Regions from separate parts of the Aliamphritea ceti genome, predicted to be linked through region 2. Evidence: predicted binding sites of a transcription regulator. Region 2 holds the regulator's gene; each other region holds the start of a gene.
The links. The regulator sigma-54, encoded in region 2, starts transcription at its own class of promoters, with help from an activator protein. The targets are predictions, from matches to a motif close to TGGCACNNNNNTTGCTNT.
Positions count from the first base shown of each region.

Region 1: the regulator sigma-54 is predicted to act here: its motif matches at 1,169-1,186, upstream of glnA (glutamate--ammonia ligase).
Region 3: the regulator sigma-54 is predicted to act here: its motif matches at 4,561-4,578, upstream of flgB (flagellar basal body rod protein FlgB).
Region 4: the regulator sigma-54 is predicted to act here: its motif matches at 2,875-2,892, upstream of OCU49_RS20530 (flagellar hook-length control protein FliK).

Region 1 is NZ_AP025282.1:4,128,670-4,134,718, forward strand. Features, by position in the region: gene glnA (glutamate--ammonia ligase) at 1-1,016, opposite strand, end outside; gene typA (translational GTPase TypA) at 1,662-3,479, shown strand; gene pip (prolyl aminopeptidase) at 3,629-4,579, shown strand; gene nhaC (Na+/H+ antiporter NhaC) at 4,897-6,049, shown strand, end outside.
Region 2 is NZ_AP025282.1:1,354,170-1,360,218, reverse strand. Features, by position in the region: gene lptB (LPS export ABC transporter ATP-binding protein) at 1-609, shown strand, start outside; gene OCU49_RS06205 (RNA polymerase factor sigma-54) at 649-2,157, shown strand; gene hpf (ribosome hibernation-promoting factor, HPF/YfiA family) at 2,203-2,493, shown strand; gene ptsN (PTS IIA-like nitrogen regulatory protein PtsN) at 2,512-2,973, shown strand; gene rapZ (RNase adapter RapZ) at 2,975-3,841, shown strand; gene OCU49_RS06185 (HPr family phosphocarrier protein) at 3,903-4,172, shown strand; gene mgtE (magnesium transporter) at 4,302-5,651, shown strand; gene yjgA (ribosome biogenesis factor YjgA) at 5,691-6,049, shown strand, end outside.
Region 3 is NZ_AP025282.1:4,574,897-4,580,945, forward strand. Features, by position in the region: gene flgF (flagellar basal-body rod protein FlgF) at 1-476, opposite strand, end outside; gene OCU49_RS20675 (flagellar hook-basal body complex protein) at 622-2,952, opposite strand; gene OCU49_RS20680 (flagellar hook capping FlgD N-terminal domain-containing protein) at 2,967-3,644, opposite strand; gene flgC (flagellar basal body rod protein FlgC) at 3,683-4,117, opposite strand; gene flgB (flagellar basal body rod protein FlgB) at 4,120-4,527, opposite strand; gene OCU49_RS20695 (CheR family methyltransferase) at 4,819-5,676, opposite strand; gene OCU49_RS20700 (chemotaxis protein) at 5,676-6,049, opposite strand, start outside.
Region 4 is NZ_AP025282.1:4,535,207-4,541,255, reverse strand. Features, by position in the region: gene fliG (flagellar motor switch protein FliG) at 1-270, shown strand, start outside; gene OCU49_RS20545 (flagellar assembly protein FliH) at 274-1,029, shown strand; partial or broken gene fliI (flagellar protein export ATPase FliI) at 1,022-2,397, shown strand; gene fliJ (flagellar export protein FliJ) at 2,397-2,837, shown strand; gene OCU49_RS20530 (flagellar hook-length control protein FliK) at 2,948-4,759, shown strand; gene OCU49_RS20525 (flagellar basal body-associated FliL family protein) at 4,925-5,446, shown strand; gene fliM (flagellar motor switch protein FliM) at 5,457-6,049, shown strand, end outside.

The DNA.
Region 1 (6,049 bases), 2.4 Mb from region 2:
GAACGGTTACGGGCAGAGTAAGCCAGCATTACCGGTGCTTCGAAACCTGGTACCAGACGCTTATAGGCATTAGTAGAAGAGTTAGTCAAAGCGTTTAGCGCTTTAGCGTGCTTGATAATACCGCCGATGTAATACAGCGCCATTTCACTCAGACCAGCGTAAGCATCACCGTGGAACAGGTTAACGCCATCTTTGTTCAGAGACATGTGAACGTGCATACCAGAACCGTTATCACCAACTAATGGCTTAGGCATGAAAGTAGCAGTCTTGCCATATGCGTGAGCAACGTTGTGTACGCAATACTTCAGGATCTGAACTTCATCAGCTTTGTTAGTAAGGGTGTTCGGACCTACACCGATTTCACACTGACCAGCAGTTGCTACTTCGTGGTGGTGTACTTCGATAACCAGACCCATTGCTTCCATTGCGTCACACATAGCGCCACGCAAATCATGCAGAGAATCAACTGGTGGTACTGGGAAGTAACCGCCTTTAACACGTGGACGGTGCCCAGTGTTACCGCCTTCGATGCTGTGGCTGGAAGACCATGCAGCTTCCTGAGAGTTGATGCTGTAACCACAACCGCTGATATCTGCGTGCCATTTAACTTCGTCAAATACGAAGAACTCAGGCTCAGGACCAAACAATGCTGTGTCAGCAATACCGGTAGAGATCAGGTAAGCTTCTGCACGCTTAGCAACAGAACGTGGATCACGGTCATAACCCTGGCCAGTAGAAGGCTCAACGATATTACAACGTACGATAACTGTAGAATCTTCAGAGAACGGATCCATTACAGATGCGCTGTCATCTGGCATCAGAATCATGTCAGACTCGTTAATACCTTTCCAACCGCCGATAGAAGAACCGTCGAACATCTGACCTTCTTCAAAGAAATCTTCATCTGCTTCGCTGGCAGGAATAGTAACGTGCTGCTCTTTACCATGTGTATCAGTAAAACGCAGGTCTACCCAACGTACGCTGTTTTCTTTAATCAGCTTAATAGTCTCTGACATTATCGTCATCTCCACTGGTTTAAATTTGTCTGTTTCATACCGTTACTACATATAAGCAATAACCGCAGGATAAAATGTGTTTGCTAGGGCACTGGTCAAACGTATAAGGCTTACCGGCACCTTTGCCGCTACTACCGTTATGGGCAAGTCTAAAAGCAAGGCTTGTGCCAACTTTTAAATAACCTATTTATCATCACTAAAAAAACTTCTGAAAGGGCTCAAAATACAACCTAAGACACCCACAAAAGCATTACCAGTCCCAATAAGCACCTGACTTTGCGCAACTTTTTTACAGCCTTTACTCGGCACATCTATATAAAGTCAAATGCTATAAGACAGTGCGGCGAAGCAACATACTGGCACTTGCTACGACAACAGCTAAACTTTTTCGCACCAAAATAGAGCATAAAAACCAATATCGCCCCATAATAGGGCACCGAATAGACGCGGTATCCATATCAAATATTTTCGCCGCACAATATTACTGCAGTTTTACAGCCGGACCCTATATTTCTTACTGCTAAATCAGCGATTTAATATGGCATTTTGGTGATTTTTTCAAAACATGCATAAGAAACACACAGCTTTACCCACATTCATGTATAATGCGCGCCTAATTTATTTTGTCTGCACAGGTTCTCAGACGTGATTGAAAAACTAAGAAACATCGCAATCATTGCGCACGTTGACCATGGTAAAACCACCCTGGTCGACAAAATGCTCTCGCAGTCCGGCACTTTGGGTCGTCGTGATGAAGGCACTGAGCGTATCATGGACTCCAATGATCAGGAGAAAGAGCGTGGTATTACCATTCTGGCGAAGAACACCGCCATTGAATGGAATGATTACCACATCAACATCGTAGATACACCGGGCCACGCTGATTTTGGTGGTGAAGTTGAACGTGTACTTTCTATGGTTGATTGCGTATGTCTGCTGGTTGATGCGGTTGATGGTCCAATGCCACAAACCCGCTTCGTAACCCAGAAAGCTTTCGATCAGGGTCTGCGCCCTATCGTAGTTGTTAACAAGGTTGACCGTCCCGGCTCACGCCCTGATTGGGTAATCGATCAGGTATTTGATCTGTTCGACAGCCTGGGTGCCACCGATGAGCAACTGGACTTCCCTGTTATCTATGCATCTGCGCTGAACGGCATTGCCGGTACTGAGCCGGACGCTCTGTCTGAAGACATGACGCCACTGTTCGAAGCGATTGTAGAACATGTTGAGCCACCTAAAGTTGATACTGACGGTCCTTTCCAGATGCAGATTTCTGCACTGGACTACAACAGCTACGTAGGTGTTATCGGTGTAGGCCGTGTAACCCGCGGTACAGTTAAAGTTAACCAGCCAGTTAAAGTGATCGATACCGAAGGTAAGATCCGTGGCGGTAAAGTTCAGAAGATCATGGGTTACCTTGGTCTGGAACGGGTTGAAGTTGAAACTGCACGTGCTGGCGACATCATCTGTGTAACAGGCATCGAAGTACTGAACATCTCTGACACCTTGTGTGATCCTGCACAGGTTGAGGCACTGCCTGCACTATCTGTTGATGAACCTACTGTATCTATGACCTTCCAGGTGAACGATTCACCTTTCGCAGGTCAGGACGGTAAGTACGTTACAAGCCGTAACATCAAAGATCGTCTGGAACGCGAACTGATTCATAACGTAGCTTTACGTGTTGAGCCAGGCGACTCTCCTGAGAAATTCAAAGTCTCTGGCCGTGGTGAATTACACCTGTCAGTACTGATCGAATCTATGCGTCGTGAAGGTTACGAGCTGGGTGTTTCCCGTCCGGAAGTTATCCAGAAAGAAATCGATGGCCAGGTTCAGGAGCCTTTCGAAGTTGTTATGATCGATGTTGAAGATCAGCATCAGGGCAGCATCATCGAAGAGCTAGGCAAACGTAAAGCTGACATGACTAATATGGAAGTTGACGGTAAGGGTCGTGTACGTCTGACCTTTATGATGCCTTCCCGTGGCCTGATCGGTTTCCGCTCAATGTTCATGACAATGACATCCGGTAGCGGCATCATGACTTCTGTCTTCGACCACTACGGTCCGGTAAAAGACGGTGAAGTTGTTAGCCGTAACAACGGTGTTCTGGTTTCCATGGTATCCGGTAAAGTTCTGGCTTACTCATTGTGGAACCTGCAGAGCCGTGGTCGCTTATGTGTTGTGCCTAACATCGACGTTTACGAAGGTATGTTGCTGGGTATTCACAGCCGTAACAACGACCTGGCCGTTAACCCGATTAAAGGTAAGCAGCTGACCAACGTACGTGCTTCCGGTACTGATGAAAACATCCAGCTTACACCACCTATCCACTTCACACTGGAACAGGCACTGGACTTCATCGAAGACGACGAGCTGGTTGAAGTAACACCTAACTTCATCCGTCTGCGTAAGAAAATGCTGACTGAAAACGAGCGTAAGCGGGCATCCCGCGGCGCGAAGTAATTCAGCCACACCTCTGTAAGCCGGTTTTTAGCCTCTAAAAACCGCTTCCGGCCCGGACAGCACTCGCTGTCCGGGCTATACTCCTCCTTGCATTTATTCAATTTCTTTTAAGCCGCATCAGCACTTAAATCGATAAGCAAGGTAGCCCAATGCATACACTTTATCCGGACATAAATCCCTATAAATTACACACGCTGGACGTCGATACACAACACAGCTTGTACGTCGAAGAAAGCGGTAATCCGCAGGGTATACCGGTATTGTTTGTACATGGTGGCCCCGGCGGCGGAACCAGCCCCCAGCACAGATGCTTTTTCGACCCTGAACGTTACCGCATTGTGTTATTTGACCAGCGTGGTTGTGGCCGCTCGACCCCACATGCGGAACTGAATAACAACACCACAGATCATCTCATCGAAGATATCGAGCAGATTCGCGAACACTTAAATATTGATCAGTTTTTACTATTCGGCGGCTCGTGGGGCGCCACACTTAGCCTGCTTTACGCGCAGCGTTATCCTGAGCGAGTTTGCGGACTGATCCTGCGTGGCGTATTTCTTTGCCGCCGGGAAGACATTCAATGGCTATATCAACAGGGAGCCAGCGCAGTATTCCCTGATTACTGGCAAGAATACATACGCGAGATACCTGAATCGGAGCACGCTGACCTGCTAACCGCCTATTACCAGCGGCTTACGTCAGATAATGAAATTGCCCGCATGTCTGCAGCCAAAGCGTTGTCCGTATGGGAAGGTCGCTGCTCAACACTCGACCCTAAACCGAACGTTATTGATCACTATTCTGATCCTTACATAGCTTTAGCTATGGCAAGGCTTGAAGCACATTACTTCGTTAACGAAGGCTTTATCAGCAGCAACCAGATCATTGAACAGGCTGAGCGTATCACTGAGATTCCAACAGTCATCGTGCATGGCCGCTACGACATGGTCTGTCCACTGCAACAAGCTTATGCACTTTATCAGGCACTACCGCAGGCAGAACTTCATATTGTACGGGATGCCGGACACAGCCTGATGGAACCGGGTAACATTGATAATCTTATTAAAGCCACTAAAGCATTTTCCCTGTCACTGGCCTGACGTATAACCCATAACATGTCAGTACATCTTTGCTTGTCGCAGTTATGATCTGCCAGCTCACACCTGACCGATCATATCTGCCAGCATTGAACACTTACTTCGCGACCTTATCTTTAAAGCTACATAGAGAAAGTACTCCCTCACCATTCCCTTCACATTTGTAAATGACAAAAAAAATCCTGTTTACAATGTTTTACAGGGCATTCACCACTGCTCCAAAGAAAGACTTTAGTATTTATCTGTGGCCGACCGTCAAGTTTAAAACTGCACAGTTCCTGACGATCCGCCACAGATTGAAATATAAGCTGGAGCATAATATGAATAATAAAATTGCTAAGCCTGGCCTCATTATGGCACTACTGCCAATAGTGTTGACCCTGGCTATTTTAGGCATTCAACTTTTCTACTTTGGGGACTTCACCCCTCACATCCCCTTAGCTATTGGCCTGGCAATTACAGCCCTTATTGGCTGGTGCCGTGGTTACCGTTGGGATGATATCGAAGACGGCGCACTGCACGTTGTTCGCGTTGGCCTACCATCTATTGCCATTCTGATGACTGTTGGCATGATCGTTGGTATTTGGATTGCCAGCGGCACAGTCCCCCTATTGATTTACTACGGCCTGAAAATACTCAGCCCTGAAATATTCCTTGCTGCCAGCATGCTACTTTGCGCTGTGGTTTCGGTTTCTCTGGGTACTTCATGGGGAACAACAGGTACTGTCGGCCTGGCGCTGATGGGTATAGGTGCTGGTTTTGATATACCAATGTACTGGACGGCTGGCGCTGTTGTTTCCGGTGCATTTTTTGGCGACAAGATCTCACCATTATCAGATACAACCAATCTGGCACCGGCGGTTACCGGGGTAAACCTGTTCGATCATATTCGTAACATGATGCCGACAACCGTTCCGGCTATGCTGATTGCGTTTGCCATCTATGCAACTGTTGGCTACACCCTGATCGGCTCTCAGCAGGTCGACTTCTCTAAAATTCAGAGCATCACTGGCGGCATTGAAGATAACTTCAACCTGTCGCTGCTACTGTTACTACCGCCACTGGTAGTTATTGGTTTGGCACTGAAAAAAATGCCAGCATTACCCTCATTATTTGCAGGTGTGTTACTGGGCGCAGCTCTGGCGGTAACCGTTCAGGGCATATCCCTGCAAGATATCTTCAACTTCATGCATTCAGGCTACAAAATCGATACTGGTATAGCTGAAATTGACGGCCTGCTTAACCGTGGCGGCATTACATCCATGACCTGGGTAATCACACTGGTACTGATTGCACTCAGCTTCGGCGGTGCACTGGAACGCACCCGCTGCCTGGAAACACTGATAGACGCTGTGGTAAGCCGTACTCAGAGCTTCTTCGGTCTGCAAGCCTCTGCGACGGGTTCTGCTGTTGCTACCAACCTTGTTGCGGGTGATCCATACCTGTCGATTGCTTTACCTGGTCGCATGTTTG
Region 2 (6,049 bases):
GCAGGTAAAACTACCTGTTTCTATATGATTGTCGGTTTAGTAGATGCTGACAAGGGCACTATCCAGCTCGATGGTCAGGACCTCACCAGACAAGCTATGCATAATCGTGCCCGAAAAGGCATTGGCTACCTTCCTCAGGAAGCATCCATTTTTCGGAAGCTGAGCGTTCGCAATAATATTATGGCGATTCTCGAGACCCGCCCTGAACTTAACAAACAGCAACGCGAAGAAAAACTTTCAGAGTTACTGGAAGAGTTTCACGTAACACATCTGGCTGATAGCCTAGGTATGAGCCTGTCAGGCGGTGAACGTCGGCGGGTTGAAATTGCCCGTGCGCTGGCAACCGAACCTAGCTTTATCCTGCTGGATGAACCTTTCGCTGGCGTAGACCCTATTTCAGTTACAGATATAAAAGCAACAATCAAACACCTGCAAAGTAAAAACATTGGTATTCTGATTACTGACCACAATGTTCGCGAAACTTTAGACATTTGTGAACAGGCATATATCGTCAGTGAAGGATATATCCTTGCCGCTGGCGCACCAGAAGATATACTGAGTAATCAGCAAGTGAAGCAGGCATATCTTGGCGAGCAGTTCCGTCTGTAGTTTTCACCCCTTCTTTATCTGACAGGTACAAGCAGTTATATGAAACAAGCGTTACAACTGAAGATTGGCCAGCACCTTACGATGACCCCGCAATTGCAGCAGGCGATTCGGCTGTTACAACTGTCAACGCTTGATTTGCAACAGGAAATCCAGGAAGCTCTCGACTCAAATCCAATGCTGGAAGTTGGCGAGGAAGATTCGTCCGAAAGCAATGAAGCAAAAACGGAGCACGATGCTGACTCCCCTGCCAAGCAGGAAACGACCGAAACAGTTAGCGCTGAGCCTGAAGAAACCCATGTCGCGGACAGCGACTGGAGCGAAGACATTCCAGACGAACTGGCAACTGACAGCCAGTGGGAAGACACCTTTCAGACGGCGACTCCCAGCAGCTCCACCAGCAATAACGACTTCAGTGACAGCAACTTTGAAGCTAACGACACAGCCGTTGAAACCCTTCAGGATCATCTAAATTGGCAGCTTAACCTTACGCCAATGAGCGAACTGGATCAGTTAATCGCGACGAATATCATTGATGGTATTACCCCTGATGGCTACCTGAGTATCGAACTGGAAGCGATCCACGAGCACTTTATAAGTCAGGACGACCAGTTCTTACAAGAAACTGAATTGGATGAAATTGAAGCAGTACTTCGCCGAGTACAGCAATTTGATCCACCAGGCGTTGCTGCCCGAGACTTGAGTGAATGCCTGATGCTGCAACTTAATCAGCTGCCGGCAGACACTGCTTACCTCAAAGAAACACGCAAAGTTGTCAGCCAATACCTGCCCATCCTTGGCAATCATGACTACAAATTATTAATGCGTAAAACCCGCCTGAAAGAACCTCAGTTACAGGCAGTAGTTGCTCTGATCCAGACACTTAATCCAAAACCTGGCGCCAGCATTACAACTACACATTCAGAGTATGTAATTCCTGATGTATTCGTCAGCCAAGATAAAGGTATATGGCAAGTCCGGCTAAGTCCGGAAGCATCCCCCCGCCTGCGCATAAACGACAGCTATGCAGATTTAATTAAGCGCGCAGATAACAGCCCGGATAATACCTATCTGAAAAGTCATTTACAGGAAGCCCGCTGGTTTATAAAAAGCATTCTCAGCCGTAATGAAACTTTACTCAAAGTAACCCGGGAAATTGTTGCCCGTCAGCAAGACTTCCTGGAAGAAGGCGAAGAAGCCATGCGACCAATGGTACTGCACGATATTGCCGAAGCTGTCGATATGCATGAATCAACCATTTCCAGAGTTACAACCCAAAAGTACATGCATACCCCAAGGGGTATTTTCGAACTAAAATATTTTTTCTCCAGTCACGTCAGTACCGACGGCGGTGGAACCTGTTCTTCTACTGCAATACGTGCACTGATTAAAAAACTGGTTGCAGCTGAAAGCCCTGCAAAACCACTGAGTGACAATAAGATTACTCAACTGCTGGATGAGCAGGGAATTAAAGTCGCCCGACGAACCATTGCTAAATATCGCGAGTCTTTGAACATTCCACCTTCAAATGAGCGAAAGCGTCTGGTTTAATGAAATTACGGATTATGTCCGTAATGCACTAACAAGGAGATTGCCATGCAAATCAATATTTCTGGTCACCATGTTGAACTGACAGATTCACTGAGCAACTATGTGCACAGCAAATTCAGTAAGCTGGAACGTCACTTTGACAACATCACCAATGCTCAGGTAACTCTGAGCATAGAAAAGAGCCGGCAGAAGGCTGAAGGTGATGTTCACGTAGCCGGTGGCCAACTGTTCGCGACACACGAACACGATGACATGTATGCAGCAATTGATGGCCTGATTGACAAGCTCGATCGACAGGTTATCAAACATAAAGAAAAACTTAAGAATCACAAATAGCAACGTTTCTGAAACCATATGTTAATCAAAGATCTACTCAGCCCCTCAAGAGTGCTCCACGCTCTTGAGGGCGGCAGTAAAAAACGCACCCTAGAACTCATCAGTCAAACTATCTCTCAGCAACTGGACGATCTTGAGGAAGAAGACATTTTCTCAGGCCTGATTGGTCGCGAACGCCTCGGAAGTACAGGTATTGGAGAAGGTGTTGCAATACCTCATTGCAGACTGGATAACTATAGCCAGGTCGTAGGCTGTCTTGTTCAGCTGGCCAAACCCATCGACTTTGATGCAATTGACGGCGCTCCGGTTGATTTACTATTCGTCCTGCTAGTACCGGCAGACGCCTGTGATAAGCATCTGCAGACGCTAGGTAACCTGGCCGAATTATTCAGTCAGGCAGAATTTCGCCAGCAACTGCGCAACGCACCTTCAGCTGAAGCACTGCTAGAAATCGCAACTCATTACAAGGTTGATAACTGATATGAAACTTGTGGTGATAAGCGGCCGCTCAGGGTCTGGCAAAAGCACAGCCCTCCAGGCCCTGGAAGACATTGGCTTTTATTGCATCGATAACTTGCCAGCACAGCTGTTACCACAACTGATAACCCGACCACCGGAAAAACCTAGCCAGGACGCCCCAAAGACACTGTTGGCAGTCAGCATAGATGCCCGAAACCCACTCAGTAACCTTGAAGAGTTTCCGGCAATCTTCAAAAAATTGCGGGCTAACCAACAGGTAAGCTGCGAACTTTTATACCTTGATAGCAGTGAAGAGATTCTCCTCAAACGCTACAGCGCTACGCGTCGCAAACACCCTCTTTCAGATGATCAACTCAGCTTAAAAGACGCCATCGCTTATGAGCGCGAATTGCTTAGTCCGTTAGCAGTACTCGCTGACTTACGCCTAGACACTACACGCCTCTCTCTGTATCAGCTTCGCGACAGCATCAAACTGCGCATTATGCAAAAACAGGAACAGGGGCTTTCCATACAGTTTGAGTCCTTCGGTTTCAAGCACGGCTTACCGCTGGATCTGGACTTCACCTACGATGTACGCTGCCTACCTAACCCTTACTGGCTCCCACCATTACGGGAATACACTGGCTTACAGCAACCGGTTATCGACTTCCTGAGCCAGGAAAGTGAAGTAAAAGAAATGCTCGCAGATATCACCGCATATCTGGAAAAATGGTTACCTGTTTTCGAGAAAAATAACCGTAGCTATGTCACTATCGGTATTGGCTGCACCGGCGGGCACCATCGCTCGGTATTTATTGCCGAACAGCTGACTAGCCATTTCAGACGAACTATGGATAATGTCCATGTCAGGCATCGTGAACTGCCTTAAGGAATTCAGACTCTTCAGATGCCAGCCTGGCAACTGAATAACCAGAGGTGCATATAATTTTATGCAGGAACAACAACTTACCATTATCAACAAACTCGGCTTACATGCCCGGGCTGCCGCTAAGCTGATTAACCTAACCAGCAAATTTAGCTGCGACATTCAGCTGGCTAAAGACGGCCGTCAGGTAGATGGCAAAAGTATTATGTCGGTAATGATGCTCGCCGCCAGCAAAGGCACCGAGCTGACAATCAGCACTGACGGTGAAGACGAACAGGAAGCACTTAGTGCTATTGTTGAACTGATCAACAACCGATTCGACGAAGCAGAATAACCCAGTTACTGTTCCACCTCCTGCAATCATCCCTTATCCCTTGAAAAACAATCCGCTATAATAGGCCCTCACCGGTCTTATACCGGATACTCTCTCCCGTCATTTTATCCGGTAAAGCAGAGGTACTTGATGATCGAAACCACTGAAAGAACAGATCTAGATAAACTCTCAGAAGCTGTGGAAAGTGGTGAGTTCAAGCAAATACGCTATACCCTCAACAATACTCTGCGGCCTTCTGAAGTTGCACATCTACTGGAAAAATCCCCGCCAAAAGAACGGCGCTTACTCTGGAGCCTGATTCACCAGGAGCTGGAAGCAGATGTTCTTCAGGACCTGGGGGATGACGTTCGTACTGAAATTCTCAGCCAGATGGATGCGCATGAAGTACTAGCCATTACTGAAGCCCTAGAAACTGATGACATGGCCGATGTAATCCAGCAATTACCAGAAACGCTCACCCGGGAAATTCTGCGTTCTATGGGCAGCCAGAACCGGGAACGCCTGGAAGCGGTCCTGTCTTACCCGGAAGATACAGCCGGCGGCCTGATGAATACCGATACAATTACGGTACGTCCGGATATCAGCGTAGAGACTGCACTGCGTTTTTTACGGCGGCATGATGAGTTGCCGGATATGACCGACAGCCTGTTCGTCGTGAACCGCAGAGATGAATACATCGGTAACCTGCCACTTACGCGCATGCTAGTAAGCGACCCAACGATCACTGTTCGGGAAATCATGTTCACAGATGCCGAACCCATCGAAGCTGAAATGCCCGATGATAAAGTTGCACAACTGTTTGAACAGGAAGACCTTGTATCAGCTCCTGTTGTTGACGAAAACAACAAACTTCTTGGCCGTATTACTATCGATGACGTGGTTGATGTAATACGTGAAGATGCTGATCACTCGCTGATGAGTATGGCAGGCCTGGATGATGACGAAGATACCTTCGCGCCAATCATGAAAACTACCAGACGCAGGGCTGTCTGGTTAGGCGTCAATCTGATTACTGCCTTTATAGCCTCTGCTGTCATTGGTATTTTTGAAGATACAATCGACAAGGTCGTAGCGCTGGCAGTACTCATGCCGATAGTCGCAAGTATGGGTGGTATAGCCGGCAGCCAGGCTTTAACACTGGTGATACGGGGTCAGGCACTCGGTCACGTTGAGCGCTCCAATGCAGGCTGGCTGCTTAACCGTGAACTTGTCGTCGGCACCGTAAACGGTATTCTTTGGGCGGTTGTTGTCGCCATTATTGCTGTATTATGGTTCCAGGATACCACCATAGGCCTGATTATCGGCTGTGCCATTGTTATCAACTTGATAGCCGCCGCACTCGCCGGCACTATGCTACCTATTATTCTTAAGGCCTGGGGAATAGACCCGGCACTGGCTGGTAGCGTATTACTGACAACCATTACCGATGTAGTAGGCTTCTTTGCCTTTCTCGGTCTGGCAACCTTCTTCTATAGTTAGTGGTAGATAACCGCTAACCCCTTTAGTTAAGTGGACATTATGAGTAACGAATATTTCCCAGATTCTGACGAGCAAATTAATGATGACGAGGAATGGGTATCTAAAACCCAACGCAAACGTGAAGTCGAAGCTCAACAGGAGCTAGGCGCTAAAATCACGTTATTGAACAAAGAACAGGTTGAACAGGTACCTATGAGTGATGAGCTTCGCGCAGCTATTGCCGAAGCAGCTCGCCTTCAGCCTCGCTCGGAAGCCATTCGCAGGCATTTACAATACATTGGCCGCATAATGCGTAACGAAGATACCGAAGCCATTGAGGCCGCTCTGGATCGCTTTGAAGCAGGTAAGCAGGCACACGCTCAGATCTTTAAAAAGCTGGAACGCTGGCGTGACCGTCT
Region 3 (6,049 bases), 2.0 Mb from region 2:
ATCGCCAGCGCTTCCGGCCCTTCACCTAATGGCTGAACTGTAATGGTTCCATCACCACCGATATCCAGTTTTTCAAAAGCAGGTAACGTGATAGGAATACCGCCATTCCCCATCACAGGGGCTCCTCCAGCGGTTACCAACTGATTTTGCGCATTAACCGTAAACTCACCCGAGCGGGTATAAGCTTCCTGACCATCCGCACCAATCACTGAAAACCAACCATCACCCTCGATAGCCACATCCAGATCCCGCCCTGTAGGCGTAAGTACTCCGGAACTAATGTCAGTCGCAGGGCGCTCGCTCATGGCATAAACCCTGGATGGCAAGCCATCGCCATATACAGGCATAGCTCTTGCCTGAGCCAAATCAGTTTTAAAGCCGGTAGTATTTACGTTGGCAAGATTGTTTGAGTGCGCATGCTGGGAGCGCATATTCTCGGTCGCCCCACTCATGGCCAGATACAGCACCTTATCCATTACTTACCTCTCTATGCATCAACACTAGCGGTGACAGATTGCCGCTTTTTACAATACATATAAAAAAGCAATTAGTGTGCCAACATAAGCAGAAATACCCAGCAGGTTAAGAACCGGCCGGGTATAAGGAAAATAAACAGAGTATTTAGATCTGAAGTATTGCCTGAGTAACGGTATTCAGCGTCTCTAAGGTCTTGGAGTTTGCCTGGAAGTTTCGCTGCGCTTCAATCAGCCGCACCAATTCACTGGAAAGATCCACATTCGATTGCTCTAAAGCCGCCGAACGTAAATTACCATTCAACCCGGTACCCGGTGGGTTCAAAATTGCATCGCCTGAAGTCAGGGTTGCAATCCACTCCGTATCACCTGAAGGCTGCAAGCCTGACTGATTTTCAAAGGTAGCAAATGCAACTACGCCCAGATTTTGCGTCTGTCCATTTGAGAAACTGGCGACCATTTCACCGGTTTCAGCGAATGTCACACCAATCAAATCCCCTTTGGTATAACCATCCTGTGTCGCTGCTTTTACAATAGACGCAGAGGCAAACTGAGTCGTATTTGTAATATCCAGGTCAATAACCGTAGTCGGATCAGCCGGGTCAGCACCCGTAATTGAAATACTTGGCGCAGTACCACCGATCGGTACATTCACACCGTTAACCGAACTAAGCAAACCATTGGTTGAGTTAAATGTCACCAATATAGGCCCGGTCTCTGAAGTACCGCCCGGCTCACCTGGATCTGGCGCTTTACCTATATCAAGAGTTTCTGTCCCGTTAAGGTAAGCATACATCCGGTAAACCCCTTCATAGGAGTTATCACCTGAATCAATGGTTGATATAGCCATTACTGGCTGAGTACCCGGAGTCGTGGTAGAACCATCACCAAAGTCCACTGCCAATATATCGTTCGGCACATCACCGGACTCTGGCTTATAAGTAACCACCAACTGGTTAGAAGCATTGAACGCAACGGATGCAACATCAGGATTAGCATCTAAGATTGCCGCCTGATTTGCAGCAATTTTTGAAGCAATTGTTTCCTGAGTATCCGCAGTATCTAACTGAATAGAAATACCACCGATTGTTATCGAAGGTGACGCATCCAAAGTCCCACTTGCAAAAGCAGCACTGTTAAATGCATACGTATGAGATTCGCTTGCTGCCAAGTTAGCCGATGTTATAGCAACATCCGTTATCAGGTTACCCGCACCATCACGCAACTGAATATCATCAACATCTGAAGCAGAAGCTTTAAAACGAATATCTAAAGACTCGCCATCTGCAGCAACTTGCACAGAACGCACACGAGTATCAGCATTTAGCAACGACTGAACTTCACTGCCAAAGTCGTTCATTGCGGTTGTTTCAGTAACAACACCGCCCGTCGCACCTGAAATACTGGTAGCAGGCGCAGACTCGGAATCATCGAACTGAAAATACACAACAGCTGAGTTAGCAGGATCATTAATTATATTGATTAAACGTGGCTGACCTGCTGGCAAGTTCGCATTGTAATCATCAATAATCGTTTGCGCTGATGTTTCTAACTGATCACCTAAGTCCGCATTCGTACCGGTAGTGGTGATACCCGTTAAGTTAACCGTGTAAGTACCAAGCGCAATATCCACACCCGTTACACCTGCACCAGAGCCAGTAATTGTCATTGCCTGAACCTGACCAGGAAAACGATAATCACCATCTACCAGCGTACCATCAGGATCTAGCCCAATACCGCTTCGTAACACATCCTTATCAATTGTCTGACCACTAATGACAACTGTACCACCCGCTACATTGGGAGGCGTTGCTCCAGAAAAGTTAAGCGTTTGCACTTCTCGAATAGGTGGTTGCTCAACCATATTGAACTTAATCGTATGCTCGTTACCAAGACTGTCAAACGTACGCACTGTAGTACTGTAAGAAAAGGTCGCTGGATTATCTCTGTTATAAGGCTGCGTCAAAACACCTGCATCTAAACGATCATCAACGTTAAAAGATAAATTAATATCTTCTGTCGCCTTTGGCGGACTCTCTTTCTGAGTCACTGCCAGATCACCAATCGGCAAGCGGTTACCATCACTATCCAACCCGTAACCCTGAAGCTTCTTACCTGACTTTGAAACAACAAATCCATCTTTATCCAGCTCAAATGCACCCGCTCGGGTATAACTCACACCTCCCTGGCCATCATCTAACTGGAAGAATCCAGATCCGTTAATTGCCAAATCCAGATTGTTATTTGTGAATTCAATGGTGCCCGCCTGAAAGTCCTGGGCGATATCCGTAACAATTACACCTGAACCGGCAACATTACTTGAACCCGCACCAACAACAGCCGTTGCATAAATATCACCAAACTCAGTCCGGGATGATTTGAAACCGATGGTGCTGGAGTTAGCAATGTTATTACCTGTCACATCCAGATCGGTTGTTGCTGCTTTTAAACCTGTAATCGCAGTATTAAAACCCGCCATGTTACTCTCCCGCCTTAACCAATCTGCTTGATGTCACTAAACGCAATAGATCCGGCGTCAGTATTCAATTTCATGCCAACACCGTTTTGCCCAAGGGTCACACTGTTGACGTTATACGACAGATAACTGTTAGCAACTTTATAGCCATCTGCGGTTGCTGCCTCAGCCACTACACGGTAATCCCCGGAAGCAGCATCACCGGCATTCCAGGCAAAATTAAGATCACCGGCATTCTTAGCGCCCAAATCCAGCGTTTCAATTTTCGCACCGTTACTGTCATAAATTGAAACACGTAGATTCGTTGTTGAGATCGGCAATTCAATAATGCCTTTCACATCTTTATTATCCGCAGTAATGGTTGCTACATCTGTTTTGGCATAAACGTTTTGCCCAACCATAGATGATGCCTGAAGCGCTGACTGACTAGACAGCAGCGAATTCGACAGGTTATTCATCGTTACATTCAGATTATTAATGCTCTCAACCTGACTCATGCTGGATATTTGTTGCATGAAATCGTTGGTTTCTGCCGGACTGGTAGGGTCCTGATTTTGCAACTGTGCGATCATCAGCTGCATGAACATATCACTGTCACTGGATGTCTGAGACGTCTGAGTCGACTGCGATTTATTCTGCGCATTAATCTGATCGTAGACACTAGATGTCGTTTGATTCGTATTAATAGTAGCCATAACTAATTACCTCTGAACTCTCACGTAGCCCGACACTATCAACCCTGACCCAAGGTCAGCGCCCGCTGCGTCATTTGCTTCGCAGTATTCATAATTTCAGCATTGATCTGAAATGAACGAGAAGCAGAAATCATATCTGCCATCTCTTCTACAACGTTTACGTTAGGATAAAAAACATATCCATCTTCGTTTGCCATTGGGTGATTCGGGTTGTATTCCTGACGCAACGGCGCATCACTCTCAACAATTCCCGCAACTTCAACCCCCTGACCAGCCTGCGTACCTAGCGGTACACCCGGCTGCATTTCATTTTGTCTTCCAAGCTCAAAAACAGCCTTTCGAGCACGATAAGTTTCACCATAACTACTGCTTACACTGTCCGCATTGGCCATGTTACTGGCAGTCGTATTCAGACGAACTGTCTGAGCACTCATTGCCGAACCGGCGATATCAAAAATATTAGACAATGACATAATTATTCACCCTTAATCGCGCTTTTTAATCCCTTGAATTTTTTATCAAGAAATTGAAATGAAGCCTGATAATCCAAAGCATTTTCTGTATAGCGCGCCATCTCAGTCTGAACATCGACAGTATTACCATCAATACTTGGCTGGCTCGGAATGCGATACATCATCTCAGCGGCAAAATCCGGATTAACCAGGCCTTCGCTATGCCCGCTCTTGGTTTTTGCCAACTCCAGCTGTCCCATCTGCATTTGCGACTCTTTACCCTGCAGAATAGCTTTGAAGTCCATATCGCGCGCTTTGAAATTCGGGGTATCTGCATTTGCAATATTGTTTGCCAACACTTCTGCACGCTGACTACGTACGTAGACTGCTTGCTCATGTATTCCCAGTGCTGATTCAAAACTTATTGCCACGCCGACACTCCTTTTTTATTAACTGACCACTTAAAAGCAATTCAAATGCCAACTATACAAAACGCAACAAAAACAATAAGTTAATATTAACCCAGAAGTACAAAGCGGCAATTAAATCGCCTTATATCCAGAAAGGCGGCAACCCCTGACAGTTGAGCGGCAAGCAAGCGGCAATTCCCTCCTCCTAATGCCCCTGCTTTCCCACAAATGCAGGCATTCCTCATAATCAAGACACAAAAAAACCCCGAATAACCTAGTTATTCAGGGTTTAAAGTAACAAATGAAAATCTGTTAAATGGCTTTGTAAATAATTCCTGGTCGACAATGAATCATTTCATAGCAATCACTCAGTCCCGATAAAGACTCAGAAGCGCCTAAAAACAAATAGCCACCTTTCTTTAAAGACTTATGCATCTTTCTTAAGATTTCTAACTTTAACTCTGTAGAGAAATAAATAAGTACATTACGGCAAAAGATAATATCAAGCTGACCTATGGTGCTATATGAACCTAAAAGATTCAGCTCACGGAAGTTAATTCTCCGCTTAAGCTCAGGCTTAATTGTCCAGATATCATCCCCTTTAGGTGCGAAAAATCGATTCAACCGCTCCTGAGACAAACCTCTACCTAAAGCCAACCGCTCGTAATCACCTGTTTTAGCTTGCTGAAGCACCCGTGTGCAAATATCAGTAGCAACTATTTCTTCACCACTAAAACTGCCTTTCCCGGACTGTTTAAACTCTTCAATCGACATGCTTATTGAATAAGGCTCCTGACCGGTAGAACACGCCGCTGACCAGATACGCAAGCGCTGCCTGCCACCAGCAGCCAACTCAGGCAACACCTGATTATTCAATATTGCATAAGGATGTATATCACGGAACCATAACGTCTCATTCGTCGTCATGGCATTAATAACCTGCTCGTTTAAAGCCCGGCTACCCGGCCGTTTCAACTGCTCGACCAAGGTAGCGAGAGTGGCGATACCACGCTCCTTCATCAGGCGCCCTAAGCGGCTTTCAACAAGATACAGCTTATGCCTGGCTAGCAGAATACCGCAGGCATTTTCCAGATAATCACAAAACTGGGTAAATTCCTGATCCGTAATCTTTAACTTAGAAGTATCCAGAACCTTTACTCCACCACCTATTAAAGGCCGGACTCAACCGCCTTCATACGATCTACAACTGCAGTTGCCAATTCATCAGCATCGAACTTGCCAATAAATGCATCAGCTCCCACCTTTTTAATCATGGACAGATTAAACCGACCACTTAAAGAACTGTGCAACACAACATGTAACTTACGCAAGCCTTCATTTTCACGGATACGGTTAACCAGGGTATAACCATCCATTTCAGGCATTTCGATATCCGACACTATCATCAGGAATAACGAAGGCACATCAACACCCTTATCAACCAACTGCTCTAATAATGTTAATGCTGCTTTACCGTTCTTAGCTGTCGTAACTTTAATGCTCATGCCTTCAAATACCTGTTGCACCTGCTTCAATGCAATAT
Region 4 (6,049 bases), 2.0 Mb from region 2:
GAAGATCGTGGTATTCAGGCTATTCTTCGTGAAGTAAATACCGATGTACTGGTGGTTGCGCTTAAAGGTGCTGATACCAGTTTGCAGGAAAAGATTTTCCGCAATATGTCTAAACGTGCTGCTGACTTGCTGCGCGACGATCTGGAAGCGAAAGGTCCGGTACGTGTAAGTGAAGTGGAAGAAGCTCAGAAAGAGATTCTGGGTGTGGCACGTCGCCTCGCAGATGATGGTGAAATCATGCTGGGTGGCGGTGGCGAAGAGATGCTCTAACCGATGAAAGCTATTGATAGTTCTATGGTGCGTATTCGCGCCGATGAAGCAGTAATCACGCAGCCCTGGGAATTGCCAGTGGTGAAGAGCCATCATGTAGTGGCTTTGCATGAAATGCCTCAGGAGCCTGAGGTTGCCGTTGTTGAAGATGAAATTGTTGCTGAAAAGCTTACCTTATCTGAACTTGAGTCGATTCGAGAAAATGCTCGTCAGGAAGGTTACAAGGAAGGACTTAAGTCAGGCACTGAAGTTGGTCAGCAAGAGGGGCAACAAGCTGGTTATCAGGAAGGCTTAGCTGCCGGTAATAATGATATTGCTCAACAGGTGTCGAAGTTAGAAGCAATGTTTCTGCAGCTTGAGCAACCGTTGGAGCAAATCAATACTGACGTCGAAAAAATGTTGGTGGATATGGTGCTGGAGTTGAGCCGTGCAGTTGTTAATGCTGAACTAGAAACCAGCACAGAGGCGGTTAAACAAGCCGTTCAGGATGCAGTGTCGCAACTACCCAGAGAGAGTGGTACGGTTAATATATCTGTCAATCCTGAGCAGGTAGAGCTGCTTGAGCCTTTGCTGCAAAGTCATGATAACTGGCGGTTTTTGGCGGATGATTCGATTCAGGCTGGTGGTTGCAAGGTTAAGACCAGTAATGCATTGATCGAGCATACAGCTGAGGTACGTTTTCAGGCAGTTGCCAGCCAGTTACAGGCACATCTCATTGAGGTGGCACACCAGGGTGCGCCTGATTTAAATAATGAGTGATAATCGTCTTTTAACGCGTTTATCACGACTTCATAATGTGTCTTATGTCCCGCCCGTGCCTGTTTCTGAAGGCCACATAACCCGTTTGATTGGACTTACACTTGAGGCTGTCGGTATTAAAGCTTCAATGGGTGATTATTGTCTGGTTTATCCTGAAAAAGGTTTACCAACGGAGGCTGAGGTTGTTGGTTTTGCGGGCGATCGTATTTATTTGATGCCAATAGATGTTGTGGAAGGGCTTGCCCCTGGGGCTAAAGTTCTGCCAAAGCAGGGTGGTGGTGATGTAGAGGTTGGTTTTAGTCTGTTAGGCCGGGTTATTAATGGTATTGGTAAGCCGCTGGACGGGCGTGGGCCTTTGGGGTGTGATACCCGAGTGCCTTTGCATGGTCGTACTATTAATCCTCTGGCTCGCCAGCCAATTAATCAGACGCTTGATGTCGGTATTCGTTGTATGAATGCCCTGCTAAGCGTTGGCCGGGGGCAGCGTTTAGGTTTGTTTGCCGGCAGTGGTGTCGGTAAAAGTGTATTACTGGGGATGATGACCCGCTTTACTGAAGCAGAAATAGTTGTTGTTGGTTTGATCGGTGAGCGGGGGCGAGAGGTACGGGAGTTTATAGATCACAGTCTGGGCGCAGAGGGGATGGCTCGTTCCGTAGTGGTTGCCTCTCCCGCAGATGATTCTCCCTTGATGCGGTTACGTGCTGCGCAGCTGACTACCCGTATTGCTGAGTATTTTCGCGATCAGGGTAAAAATGTACTCTTACTGATGGATTCGCTAACCCGTTATGCACAAGCGCAGCGTGAGATTGCGCTGGCGGTAGGAGAGCCTCCGGCGACGAAAGGTTATCCGCCTTCAGTGTTTGCTAAACTGCCTAAGTTGGTTGAGCGCGCCGGTAATGGCGATCATGGTGGTGGTTCAGTAACTGCTTTCTATACTGTGTTAACGGAAGGCGATGATCAGCAGGATCCTATCGCTGATTCTGCCCGGGCAATTTTAGATGGCCATGTGGTGTTATCTCGTTCACTTGCTGAGCGTGGGCATTATCCTGCGATCGATGTTGAACAGTCTATTAGCAGGGCGATGCCGCAGATTGTGTCTCCCGAGCATTTGCAGGCGGCTATGGGCTTTAAGCAGATTTATGCCAAGTATCACAAAGTAGTGATTTAATCTCGGTGGGGGCTTATATGAGAGGGAGTGATCCTGAGACAGATTTCGCGATTGAGCGAATGCCGTTAATGCGTGAGTTTCTTCAGCAGGGATTAAAGGAGTCTTTTGACTTTAATACCAGTTTGCAAAGTATGGCTATGGTTTTGTCTCCGAATCCACAAGGCGGTGAAAGCACCGCTGCTTCAGTTAAGGCTCAGTGATGAAACGCTCAAAACGGTTGGCAATCGTATTGGAGCAGGCTGAGCGGAAGCGTAAGCAGGCTGATCAGTTGCTGGCTGATACTCAGGGGCGAATTCAGAAAGGAATTCAGACAATGCAGCAGTTGGAGCAGTATTATGCTGAATATGCCAATAATTTTTATGCAAATGGTGCTGCTGGTGTGAGTGTTCAGCAACTGGATACCCATCAGGCGTTCATGCAAAAGCTGCGTACCGCGATCCAGCAACAACGTCAGGCGGTTGAGTCTGATCAGCAACATCTTGAGAAGGTCCGTGAGCACTGGAAGGCTGCTTATGGACATTTTAAAGCGATTGATTCGGTAATAGAAAAGGCGCGGGATGATGAGCGCCGGGCCGATGATAAAAAACAACAACAACAAATAGATGAGCGTTCTCAGCTCGTCCGTACTCCTTTCATTTAACGATAAATCAAACCTGATTTAGGCGTTTTTCCTTTTTTGGCATTAATCCTGCTTTAAATACTAATAAATAAACGTAATAAGCGTTTTGAGTGTTTAATTAGGGCTGCCATATGAATTCATCGCTTCCTGTTTCTATCAGTACCGGATCAATGCCAGATTTGGTTGGAGCCGGCGTCGCACCAGCAAATGCGGGGGCTGGTGGGGACTTTAATGCCATGATTTTACAAACCAGTCAGGCTCGGGCGAGTCAGTCTGCTGCCGTCAGCTCTCAGGGGCAAGTGCCGGCAGTAAGCGGAGAGAGTTTGCCGCCTGGGCATCAGCAGGCATCAATTGAACAGGAAAAATCCCCTCAGAGTGTTTCTGGCAAGCAAGAGAATATTGATGGTAGCGATGCGCTGAGCGAGTTGAAGAAGTTTCTGGAAGCAGACGTCACCGCTGAGTATTCATTGATTCAGGAAAAAAGCGCCGCTTCTACTCAGGCTGTTGCGACTAGTGCTTTGGTTGGGGCTCCAGTGTCTCAGGGTGCAGCTGTTTCTCAGGTGGCAACTGAGCCGCTAGTGGCAGAGATTGCACGGGTACCTGTTGATGAAGCGCCTTTAAGTAAAGCTGTACATGAATTGGTGGCTGCATCTGGTACGGAAAAAACGCCAGTAACATCTGATGCTGCCGGACAGCAACAAGTTGTTGCAGCCAAAGACGTTTCAGTGTCAGTTGCTGGTGAAAAAACTCAGCAGCAAGTAGCTCAGCAAACTGCAGTTGTTGAGGGTGCTCAGAATACAGCAGGTGTCCGGCAGCAGAATGAGGGGGTACTCACCCCGGTAGCGCCGATTACGCCAGTAGGCGATAGTCCTGATCAGGCTGAGCGCATTGTTGATCCGGCGCTGATTAATGCACAGGTTTCTGTTGCAGGTAGGAATGCCGTAACCGCAGCTGATCAACAGGTTACCGCATCCCCAAGTGATTCCTTAGCCACGGCTTTGCCACAAGCTACAGGTAATGTATCTGCAGAGTCATTACAGAATACTCAGGTAGTACAGCAGCAAGTTGCACAGCAATCAGTGGAGTCTCAGGCGGCAAAAGTGATGGCTCCGGGTGCTGAAAGCGTTGCTGTACAGGCAGCAGGTATTGCTAAGTCAGATGCTAAGCAGACAGTTAGTCCGTCTGTGAATGGTGTTGGGCAAAGTGCTGCTGAAGAAAATGGTTTACTGAAAGGGTTGGTTGCTGACAATAAAGCTGGAGACAATAAAGGCTCACCTGAAGGGCAAAAAACTTTCTTAGCTGGAGCTGCTGGATCAGATAGCTTGGCAAAGCTACAAAACTCAGCATTTCAGCTAAGTGAGCAACTGGCAAATCAGACAGCTAATAAAACATCAACAGCGGCTGTAAGTGCTGAAGCCAGGGGTGAGAGTTTTGCTGAGTCACTTACCAGTTCATTGGCTGCGACTGGTGCGGCACGCGCTGAAAAAGTGGGAGCAGAACCGCATCAGTTACAAATGCAGCAGGGCTTGAGGCCGGGTAATCCTGCCTGGGGGCAAGCTGTTAGTGATAGAGTTGTCTGGTTAGCATCGCAGAATGGTAAAGTGGCGGAAATTCGTCTTGATCCGCCAGAGCTTGGCAGCCTGAATGTGAAACTGGAAATTAAAAATGAACAGGTAAGTGTTGTTTTTAATACGCCGCATGCCAGTGTCAAAGAGTCCTTAGAGCAAAGTCTGCCACGTTTGAGGGAAATGTTTGCGGAGCAGGGCCTGGAATTGGCTGACTCTTCGGTAGAGGATCAGGGGTCAGGACAGCGGGAAAATGCTCAGGAGCGTGAAGCGGTCGCCAGTGCGGGATACGGTGCCGATGGTGAGGTAGACGGCGAGTCTGAAGTGCTCGTTAGTCAGGCAGAACAAAGCATTTCAATGGTTGACTATTATGCTTAAACGACAGTTTGAACTTCAGCTAGTGTAGAATTTTAAAAAATCCATCTCAGGAATATATTTCTTCTGCGCGGAATGCGGAATTTGGTGGCTTCCGCTGCTGAATCAGTATGTTATATTAAGCCCATTATTGTTAGGTAAATCGGCTGAATGCCGCTGGGAATTTTGATGGCTGAAGAAAATACTGAAGCAGATGGGGCCGGTGAAGGCAAAAAAGGCGGTAAGCTGAAGCTTATCCTGATTATTGTTGGCGCTATTTTAGTTGCTGCAGGCGGTGCTGTAGGCGGTTTGATGTTTTTGGGTGGGGATGATGAATCAGTTGAGACGGCTGAAGCAGCCCCTGCCGCGCCAAAACAGGCACAATATAGCAAGATTCGAATTCTTTCCGGGGATCCGTATTTTACTGTGACAATAAACAGTAATGACGGTAAAACCCATTACCTTCAGGTCTATGTAGAGACCAAAACACGTGATGATGAAGTCGTTGCTGCGCTGACAAAGCATATGCCGCGTATCGTCAATCGTCTTACCCGTCTGTTTAGTAACCAGTCTCTTTCAACGTTGCGTACTTTGCAGGGGAAACTTGATTTACAGGCTGCAGCAACACAGGAAATTCAGGCAGAAATGCAGGAGAAAATCGGTAAACCAGGCATTGAAAAAGTACTGTTTACCGGTTTTATCATGCAGTGAAGGTTAATATATGACCGTTAAAGATCTGCTGTCGCAAGACGAAATTGATGCCTTATTACATGGTGTTGATGGCGGAGATGTAGAAACTCAGGAAGAAGAGCCTCAGGATACGGGTGGGGTTAGGGTATATGACCTGGCTAGTCACGAACGAATTGTTCGTGGTCGGATGCCTACTCTGGAAATGATTAATGAACGTTTTGCCCGGCATACCCGAATAAGCCTGTTTAATTTACTGCGCCGTAATGCGGATGTGTCTGTGGGCGGCGTACAGATTATGAAGTATGGCGACTATATACATACGCTATACGTTCCAACCAGTATTAACCTATTACGTGTTTCGCCGTTACGGGGTACTGCTTTGCTGGTGATGGATGCCAAGCTGGTGTTCAAACTGGTGGATAACTTTTTTGGCGGTGATGGTCGGCATGCCAAAATTGAAGGGCGTGAGTTTACACCAACAGAGTTACGCCTGATCAATAAGGTTATTGGACAGTTTTTTGGAGATCTGGAAGACTCCTGGCAGCCAGTAATGCCACTCAAGTTTGAGGTTAATGGGCACGAAGTTAACCCGGCAATGGCAAATGTAATCAACCCTTCAGAAGT